Regions from separate parts of the Kluyvera huaxiensis genome, predicted to be linked through region 3. Evidence: predicted binding sites of a transcription regulator. Region 3 holds the regulator's gene; each other region holds the start of a gene.
The links. The regulator Fur, encoded in region 3, represses iron uptake genes when iron is present. The targets are predictions, from matches to a motif close to ATAATAATGAGAACNACTATCAA.
Positions count from the first base shown of each region.

Region 1: a site for Fur is predicted at 1,383-1,405, ahead of ABOC97_RS10295 (TonB-dependent receptor domain-containing protein). Genes of this name have one in related genera too.
Region 2: a site for Fur is predicted at 1,718-1,740, ahead of fepB (Fe2+-enterobactin ABC transporter substrate-binding protein). Genes of this name have one in related genera too.

Region 1 covers NZ_JBEFLV010000008.1:50,510-53,771, reverse strand. The annotation lists gene ABOC97_RS10295 (TonB-dependent receptor domain-containing protein) at 1-1,281, opposite strand, end outside; gene ABOC97_RS10290 (Rdx family protein) at 1,487-1,774, shown strand; gene ABOC97_RS10285 (nitrous oxide-stimulated promoter family protein) at 1,839-2,183, shown strand; gene ABOC97_RS10280 (helix-turn-helix transcriptional regulator) at 2,187-3,008, opposite strand; gene ABOC97_RS10275 (phytanoyl-CoA dioxygenase family protein) at 3,169-3,262, shown strand, end outside.
Region 2 covers NZ_JBEFLV010000014.1:10,121-13,382, reverse strand. The annotation lists gene entS (enterobactin transporter EntS) at 1-526, shown strand, start outside; gene fepB (Fe2+-enterobactin ABC transporter substrate-binding protein) at 576-1,535, opposite strand; gene entC (isochorismate synthase EntC) at 1,767-2,948, shown strand; gene entE ((2,3-dihydroxybenzoyl)adenylate synthase EntE) at 2,964-3,262, shown strand, end outside.
Region 3 covers NZ_JBEFLV010000003.1:46,461-49,722, reverse strand. The annotation lists gene ybfE (LexA regulated protein) at 1-126, shown strand, start outside; gene fldA (flavodoxin FldA) at 278-808, shown strand; gene fur (ferric iron uptake transcriptional regulator) at 1,105-1,557, shown strand; gene ABOC97_RS04190 (ChiQ/YbfN family lipoprotein) at 1,673-2,008, opposite strand; gene chiP (chitoporin ChiP) at 2,059-3,262, opposite strand, start outside.

The DNA.
Region 1 (3,262 bases), on a different contig from region 3:
ATCTTGCAGGAAGCCGGCTATCGTGTAGTCGCGGCTATCCGCTTCAGGCTGCATGATTTCGCTGTAAACGCTTGGGATCGGCGACTGGCTAAACGGACGCTGGGTCTTGGTGGTACTAGCATTAAAACCGGCGCTCAGATCGTGGCGGCCCACGCTTTTGGCCAGCGCGGTTTGCATGCCCCAGGTGTCGGTATCGTAATTGGAATATACCGTTTCCATCTTGCCGCTGGTACTGTCCGGCATGTAGGTACGGTCGTGCGCTTCGGTATGCTGGTAGTAAACCTTGGTCGACATGCTGTCGATGAAGTCGTTCATCGGCGTCCAGTCGTCCTTCAGGCTTAGTCCCCAACGGCGCGTCTGGCTGGTCTGCTGTGCGTTACCGATGGTGCTGTCGCCGGCGTTGTCCCAGACATCGTAGTGCGTATGGTTGGTTTTATGGTAGTAGTCGAGGGTACTGGTCAGTTTGTGTTGATCGTTTGGCTGCCAAATGCCGGAAGTCATAAACGCATCGGAGTGCCAGTTGGCTGGGTAAGCATCAATGTTGGCGCTGTTGGTGGTCGTTTCCTGGCCGTCACGACGGCTGTAGACAAAAATACCGCGCAGCGTTTCATCGCCACCCGCAGCCGTCAGGCCGTTATGCCAGCTGCGATCGGCAGAGTCATAGCCGCTGCGATAGCTAAAGGCGGTGGTTTTACCCGGATGCAGATAGTCATCAGCCGATTTAGGCTGGAAGGAGACATTACCGCCGATAGAGGTGTTGGCGGTTTCGGTATCGGTCGCCCCGGACTGAATATCGATGCTGCCGTACATGTACGGGTCGATGTAGTCGCGGCCAATGCCGAAGGAGTTCAGCCCGGCGCGGCTGACGTAGCTACGTCCAGTGGCGTTCGGTTGGGCAATGCCGTCAACGTCGATGCCGACGCGGTTACTTTCCAGACCGCGGATGTTATAGCCAGTGTAGCCACCGCGGTCAAAGCCGCTTTTGCCATTTCCGGATCCGCCGCTGGCGCCGGTAGCACCGATCAGCGGTTCATAACGCATGATAGAACCAAAATCGTTGGCTCCCTTGTCCTGTAGTTCCTGCGCGCTGACGGCGTGCTGGCTGCCCGGTTTCAGTACCGGTGCCGGTGCTGTGACGGTCATCTGTTCTGCGCTGTCAACGGCGGCAGTTTTGTCTTGTGTGTCAGCCGCGCCCGCGGAAGTTTGATAAATCGCTGCGAGCAAAGAGGTTACCAGTAGGCTTTTCTTGCACCACGCCTCTGATTGAATGGATTTGTACATAGTTGCCATGCCTTCATCGTTATTAGTATTGGCTCACTCGTTACTTCCAGAAATCCGCTTTTCCTTAAGCGATTCGACGGCTTCCGTTTTTGATTATGCGAATAGTAATGATAGGTATTATCATTTGCAACAAAGTTTGCAAATTAATCTCGGCATATGAAACAATTTGTTTACACTAATGCTTTTCATCCTTTGCGAGAACGATATGACGCAGAAAGCCGCAATTACGCTCACCTACTGTTCCCAATGTAACTGGATGCTGCGCGCCAGCTGGATGGCGCAGGAGCTGCTGCACACCTTCAGTACCGATATTGCGTCGGTAACCTTGATACCGGGCACCGGGGGGATTTTCACCATAACCGTTGGCGATGAGCTGATTTGGGATCGCAAGCGTGACGACGGTTTTCCCGACGCCGCCGAGCTAAAGCGTCGGGTACGTGATATCTGCTTCCCGGAAAAACCATTAGGGCATGTGGATAAGAGCGCCGGATAAAGCGGCTGCGAAAACATCAGTAAAAGTGTATTATTAATGCATCTTTATTGGTGAGGAACAGGCTATGGCAGGCAAACGCATCGACCGTGAAAAACTGACAATCCGCAGCATGATTGCGCTGTATCAGCGTCGCTGTCCGGATGCGCAAAACGATGCCGCGCACTATCAAATGCTTAACGACTACGCCGATAAACGCCTGGATAAATGTGTCTTTGGTGAAGACAAACCAGCCTGCAAACAGTGTCCGGTGCACTGCTACCAGTCGGCGAAGCGTGAAGAGATGAAGCAGATTATGCGCTGGTCTGGGCCGCGAATGCTCTGGCGTCACCCGATTCTCACCATTCGCCATCTGATTGACGACCGACGTCCGGTCCCTGAACTGCCGGAAAAATATCGGCCAAAAAAATAGTCCTCACATGGTGCGGCAATGACGTCGGTACTCCGACGGCGACCGCGCCGTGTGCTTACGGAAAATCCGGCAGAAGTAGTTGCTGTCCTCAAAGCCGCAGTGATGGGCAATCTCTTTAATCTTCATCTCATACCCGCGCAGTAATTTCTTCGCCAGCTCCAGGCGTACGGCGGTCAGATATTCGTTGAATCCCACGGTGCTGGATTTCTGAAACAGGTGCGACAGATAGTTCGGGGTGATGTGGAATTTCTTCGCCACCGTCTCCCGACTGAGCGCTTCGGCGGCGTGCTCGTCGATATACTCTTGAATCGCCAGAAATAGCTCTTTGCTTTTACTCACCGTGTCGGCCTGGTGAGTGAGCTGATCGATGCAGTGGCTGAGCAGTCCGCTCAGGACAATCTGTGCCGTCGGTATTACCGGGCGAATCGCCAGCTCATTGAGCGCCAGCAAAAGATATGACCCCACGCGGGGACCTAAGCGCGCGACGTGCTGCTTGCGGATCTCGACAAATTTCTGGCCGTCATAGCGCTGCAGGCTGAACCCCAGCTTCTGCTTGCTGAATAAAATGCTTAGCGTCGTGGCTGGCCCCTGCCACTGCGGAGCATTCCATCGGCCGCCGGGAATATATAGCGCCTGAAGCGGGCCGAGTGGGGCGGTAAGGCAACCATCGGCTAACTCACCTTCCAGCACAATTTCCAGACGGGGAAACGACAGGCTCATTGCCAGCTCTGGCGCAGGCTGGGCGGTTTGTGGAAAACGCACGACAAGGTCTCCTTGCTGTTGCAATAGCTGCTCCAGCACGGGGACGAGGGATTGCTCTGACATGCTCATGTCCTGGTTATTATTCTGGATTTTGAATCTCATCACACTTTATTTTGCTGTACACAAAAATCCAGTGTTGTGTAGCTATCTCATACAGAATGCCGCCGCTGCGTGCAGTAACTTTTCATACATGTTGTGAAATGGTTAACAAAAGAGAGGCGATATGGACAAGCAAGCAGCATTCTGGCTGGATGCACTGGGCGCCAACGGCGAACTGTCGGCGACGATGAAACATGAACTGGATACCCAGGGCTACA
Region 2 (3,262 bases), on a different contig from region 3:
CGCCGTACGCGTGCTTTATCCGGCGCTGGCACAGGGCTGGCAGATATCGGCATCGCAGATTGGCCTGCTGTATGCGGCAATTCCGCTAGGGGCAGCCTTTGGCGCACTGACCAGCGGGCGGCTGGCGCAAAATGAGCGTCCAGGCTGGATTATGCTGCTGGCAACCGTCGGGGCTTTTGTTGCTATTGGCCTGTTTGCCGTGATGCCGCATTGGACGCTGGCAATGGTGTGTCTGGCGCTGTTCGGTTGGCTGAGCGCCATCAGTTCTCTGCTGCAATACACCCTGATTCAGACCCAGACGCCCGAAGCGATGCTGGGACGTATTAACGGTCTGTGGACGGCGCAGAACGTCACCGGCGATGCCATTGGTGCGGCGCTGCTGGGCGGGCTGGGGGCGATTCTGACCCCGGTGGCTTCCGCCAGCGTCAGCGGTTGGGGATTAGCAATTGTCGGTGGGATTTTGCTGTTGGTGCTGGGTGAGCTTCGCCGGTTTAGACGCGAAATACCGGCGTCGACAGAAGCCTGATTACGATGGATTTGTCCGGCCTACAGCGTCGCGCAGGCCGGATAATCGGTTAGCCAAACAGTGCCGACAGGCGTTCCAGCACTCGGGTGGCGCTGTAGTAATCCAGACGGAACGTTTCGGTGCCCAGCGCGTAAACGTGCTTATTTTTCACCGCCGGCAGATGGGCCAGCAGCGGGTTGGCATAGATCGCGTCAACGTCCTTTTGATCGCCAGCAAACAGGAACAGGCTTTCACCGTTCAGGCCGGTCGCCAGATTTTCACCGCCAAGTTGAATGATGTCGTGGCGCTTGCCCTGACTCTGGCTGGCATGCAGGCCAGCCGGTAGCGCGGCCTGGGTGAAGCCGAGCTGCTTAAGGAACTGACCCTGAGCGGATTCGCTGGTCCACAGGTTTGCGCTGTGGGCGGCGGCAGTATAGACCAGCGCGCTCACCGGCTGCGGCGGCAGTTTAATCTGCTGTTTCACCGTCGCGAGCTGTTTGTCGAAGGCGGCAATACGATCGGCAGCCTGTTTCTCCTGGCCGGTCATCTGCCCGAGCTGGGTTAGCAGCGCCTGCCAGCTTTTATCGTCGTAGTTGACGATAAGCGTCGGGGCGATGGTGGAGAGCTGGTCGTACAGCGCCAGCGCCGAGTCGCCGCCGGTAGCGCTAATCAAAATGAGATCCGGCATTTGCGCGGCGACGGCTTCGGCACTTGGCTCACCGATATACAAGCGGGTCAGCTTGCGCGCTTTAGCCACATCGCCCCATTGGCGCAGGAAACCCTGGCCATCGGCGACGCGGTTATTTGGCGTGGTCGCACCGCTGGCGACAACCGGTGCGTCAATGGCCAGCAGCGATCCGGTGAGGGTTACGCTGGTCGAGACGATGCGGGTCGGTTTGTGCTCCAGCGTATGGACGCCGTGGCTGTCGGTAATCTGTCGCGGCCAATCGGCGGCCTGTGCTGAGGTTAATCCCAAAACGCTAAAGCCTGCGATGAGTGCGGCGGTACGCCACAGGGCGGTGAAGTTCACGGACAAGTCCTGGTTATGGTTGGTTAATGCTTCTCATTTTCAACTATTGTCCCGTCCCGATGCAAGCGTTCTGCCCACGATGCTGAAGAACAACATCGGGCATACGACGATGCTATTAAGCACAAGATGCTGCTTCGTCCTGTTGACATACGAGGCGTTTACTTTTAGGTTACGGAGCCAAAATATAAATGATAATTATTCGTAATATCTTTATCGTTTTTGGAGAATGATATGGAAACGTCACTGGCCGCGGAAACGCAACAACAGCAGCATCAGGCCCCGATCCAGGCCGACAGCTTTTTCTTTATGTCGCCGTTTCGCAGTTTTACTACGTCTGGCTGCTTCACTCGTTTTACCTGCCCGGCGGAAGGGGGCGACGCGTCCGACAGTGCCTTCCAGCAAGGGTTAGCGTCGGCATTTGCTGCGGCAAAATCTGCCGGGATTGAAAACCCGGTGATGGTAGGTGCGATCCCATTCGATACCCGCCAGCCTTCCGCACTGTTTATTCCTGAGCGCTGCGAGACGTTTTCGCGGACAGCGAAACAGAAGTCGTCGCGCTACAGCGTTTCACGCGAGCCGATGACCGTGACCGCGCGTCAGGAGATCCCCGAGCACCCGATATTCCTCGATATGGTCGCGCAAGCGGCTGCGCTGACGGCGACGCCGCAGGTCGATAAAGTGGTGCTCTCGCGTCTGATTGATATTACCGCCGATCAGAATCTAGACAGCGGTGCGTTGCTGGAGCGCCTGGTGGCGCAGAACCCGGCGAGCTTTAACTTCCACGTTCCGTTGCCCGACGGCGGCGTGCTGTTGGGCGCCAGCCCGGAGCTGCTGCTGCGTAAAGAGGGCGACCATTACAGTTCGTTGCCTTTGGCGGGTTCCGCTCGTCGCCAGCCGGATGACGTGTTGGATCGTGAAGCGGGAAATCGTCTGCTGGCGTCGGAAAAAGATCGCCACGAACACGAATTGGTGACCCAGTCGATGAAACAGACTCTGGCACCGCGCAGCCTGCAACTCTCGCTGCCGCAAACCCCGCAGTTGGTCAACACGCCAACCCTGTGGCACCTCGCTACGCCAATAGAAGGCCAGGCCAAAGCTGAAGAAAACGCGCTGTCGCTGGCCTGTCTTCTGCACCCAACGCCAGCGCTGAGCGGTTTTCCGCATCAGGTGGCCAAACAGGTGATTGCTGAACTGGAGCCGTTCGAACGCGACCTGTTCGGTGGCATCGTGGGTTGGTGCGACAGCGAAGGCAACGGCGAGTGGGTGGTCACTATCCGCTGCGCGCGGGTGAAGGATAACGGCGTGCGCCTGTTTGCCGGAGCGGGCATTGTCCCTGCTTCATCGCCGGAGTCTGAATGGCGCGAAACCGGCGTCAAACTTTCTACCATGCTAAACGTATTTGGCCTGCACTAGGAGCCGACTTCTATTATGACCGTGGAATTTACCCGCTGGCCGGACGCGCTCGCGGCGCGCTATCGCGAAAAAGGCTACTGGCAGGATCTGCCGTTGACCGAAATGCTGACCCGCCATGCGGACAGCGACGCGATTGCGGTGATTGATGGCGAACGCCAGATTAGCTACCGCCAGTTAAACCAGTCTGTCGATAACCTTGCCGCCGCATTGCAGCGTCAGGGGCTTAAGCGTGGGGAAACCGCGCTGGTGCAACTGGGCAATATTGCTGAATTTTATACGACGCTGTTTGCGCTGCTGAAAATCGGCGTCGCGCC
Region 3 (3,262 bases):
CTGAATAACGAAGCCGTTGACGCGCTCAACGAGCTGGCGACTGCCCGTGATATGAGCCGCAGCGAACTCATCGAAGAGATGTTGATGAACCAGCTTGCGCTGCTGCACGGACAGGGGAAAGTCTGAAAAATCCCCCCAAAACACGCTTTCATGTAGCAGAGTGTGCAGTCCGGCACGATTGCTGTTTCCGCACACTGCGCTGTTCTGCTATGATTGCCCTTATCTGTGGGCAATAAGCCACCACCATATCATTAAGTTTCAAGAGGTTATTTTACTCATGGCAATCGTTGGCATCTTCTTCGGTAGCGATACCGGAAACACCGAAAATATCGCAAAAATGATTCAAAAACAGCTTGGTAAAGATGTCGCTGACGTGCATGACATCGCCAAGAGCAGCAAAGAAGATCTGGCTGCGTTCGATATCCTGCTGCTGGGTATCCCAACCTGGTACTACGGTGAAGCACAGTGCGATTGGGATGATTTCTTCCCAACGCTGGAAGAAGTAGATTTCAACGGTAAACTGGTTGCGCTGTTCGGCTGTGGCGACCAGGAAGATTACGCGGAATATTTCTGTGATGCCCTGGGCACCATTCGCGATATTATTGAACCACGTGGCGCAACCATCGTGGGTCACTGGCCAACCGCAGGCTACCATTTTGAAGCGTCTAAGGGACTTGCCGATGACGATCACTTCGTGGGTCTGGCGATTGACGAAGACCGTCAGCCAGAACTGACCGCGGAGCGCGTTGAGAAATGGGTTAAGCAGGTGGCTGAAGAACTGCACCTGGACGAAATCAAAAACGCCTAATCGCAATAATGAGGTGTAATTATCAAATTGCACCTCATTAATAGGTAAAAGCAATTAAAATAATAGCTACAAATTTTTAACTTTTTATCGCATACCTGTACAATATCTTCTGATTTAGCGCAGGTTCATCGCTCAGTTTGTCGGTGAAGCCTCGTTTTTGAAAGCTTAGCTTACCCGGGCCTTGCTGTTTTCATTTTGATAGGGCCATTCTATAATGAGACGCATTAATTCGGGTGCATTCTCTGTGAAACTTTCGCTGATGGAAGTTAATCGTTTAGCAACAGGACAGATTCCGCATGACTGACAATAATACCGCATTAAAGAAGGCTGGCCTGAAAGTCACACTTCCACGGTTAAAGATTCTGGAAGTTCTTCAGGAACCTCATAACCACCATGTCAGCGCGGAAGACTTATACAAACGCCTGATCGACATGGGTGAAGAGATCGGTTTAGCCACGGTTTACCGCGTACTGAACCAGTTTGATGACGCTGGCATTGTGACTCGCCATAATTTTGAAGGCGGCAAATCCGTATTCGAACTGACTCAGCAGCATCACCACGATCACCTGATCTGCCTCGACTGCGGCAAAGTTATCGAGTTCAGCGATGATTCGATTGAAGCGCGCCAGCGTGAAATCGCGACCAAGTACGGGATTCGCTTAACCAACCATAGCCTGTATCTTTACGGTCACTGCGCTGAAGGCGACTGCCGCGAAGATGAACACGCTCACGACGGCATCGAAAAATAACGACCGCCGCTCGTCAAAAAACCAGCCATTGTGTGCTGGTTTTTTTTTGCCTATCGGTCTGGTATCGACATAAAAAAACCGCTGCAAGCAGCGGTTTTCAGTTCTTAACACGACATTATTTTTGTGGCGTATTGTTGCTGCGAATTTCCTGCCAAATCTTATCGCACTTGCTGGCCACGGCCTGGTCGTTACCCGTTTTTCTCGCCAGAATACACTGCTGATAATCCAGCACGCGTACGCTTTCCTGGTTCGCGAACTGCTCGTGCTTCTTATCTTGTTTCAGCACGTTCAATACGCTCTGGCAGGCCTGGATTTTATCCGGATTACCTTCCGCCGTATTGATACAGGCGCTATAGGCATCTTTCAGTTTGGTGTCTTCTTTCGGCGCAGGTGACTGCGCACAAGCGGTAAGGCCGACAGCCATTAAGGCAACAATAATCAATTTTTTCATGCGATGAACCTCTTAGCGGCGGCAGAGGTTTCCCCCTGCCGCGTCATGCATCAGAAAATAGTGAACGGTGCGATAACCATGAATTTCACGTCACGCTCGTCCTGGAAGATGTTGCCGTAACCACCGCCCCAGCTTGGAATGTCGGAGTGGTTGTCATACTGGGTGAAGTGCAGTTTGAACAGAGTCCCTTTCGCGCGGCCATCCTGTACGGTGTAAGCCACATCGAGGCTGTAAGCAGACTCTTTGATTTTGTTGTTTTTGTCGTAGTAAGCATCTGGGTTCATCTGCCAGGTCGATGGCTTAGCATCCCATGCGTAGACGTAAGACGCGCCCACTGCCCAGCCCGGGAGATCCCAGTTTTTCAGGTCATACATCGAACCGAAGAACACCGCTTTTTCGCCGTTGGCGTTGAAGTCAGAGCGGTTATCCCACCAGATATCCAGACGACCGTTGGAGGAAGCGTAGGTTGGCGTCATACGCTGCAGGAAGAAGCCCTGCTGACCTTCAGCTTTAACCCAGGTCCCTTCCAGGCGGAAGTCGAAGACCTCTTTCAGCTTGTAGCCGAAGGTTAACGCTTGCAGCCACGCGGTGCCGTCGTAAATATCGTTCACACCGTGATCGCTCACTTTGTCACGGGTACCGTAGAACTGATAGCTGGTGGTCAGAGGGCCGCCAGGGATATCGAATTTGTAGCTACCTTTGGCGAAGTACTGATCAACATAGCCTTCTGCCTGACCAAATGCCGCTTCCAGCACCAGGTCATTTTTGAAATCGTATTTAGCGCCGATGGAGTGCAGGTAGTCGACCTTGGTCTTCTTATCGTTCTGATAGAAGTTATCCATTTCCAGATGCCAAGGTGCCTTGTACTCATTGGTCCACATGTAGGAGAAGCTCAGTGCACCGTTGTCGCCGTAGTCGAAGTTCGCCCCGGCTTCAGCGCCCTGGTAAGTACCAGGCATAAAGCTCCAGTGTGGTGCCAGCAGAGTTTGACCGGTTGGCTGAATGTAACCGGCACGTGCCCAGGTTGGCCCAAGCTTGAATTTAGCTGCCGCTTTATACAGGCTGATACCAGACTTATCACCGCTGTAATCTTCGCTATAACCTTTGTTTTTTGAAGAGAACGCGATTTCGTTCGGGTGACCACTTTCGCTGCTTTCGTTCATTTCAATCGCGGTAAATGCAGCGATATCAAGACCGAACATATCGGCGGCATAGCCAGACTGGAAGTCGAGATTGGCGTTCCAGGTGGAGTGA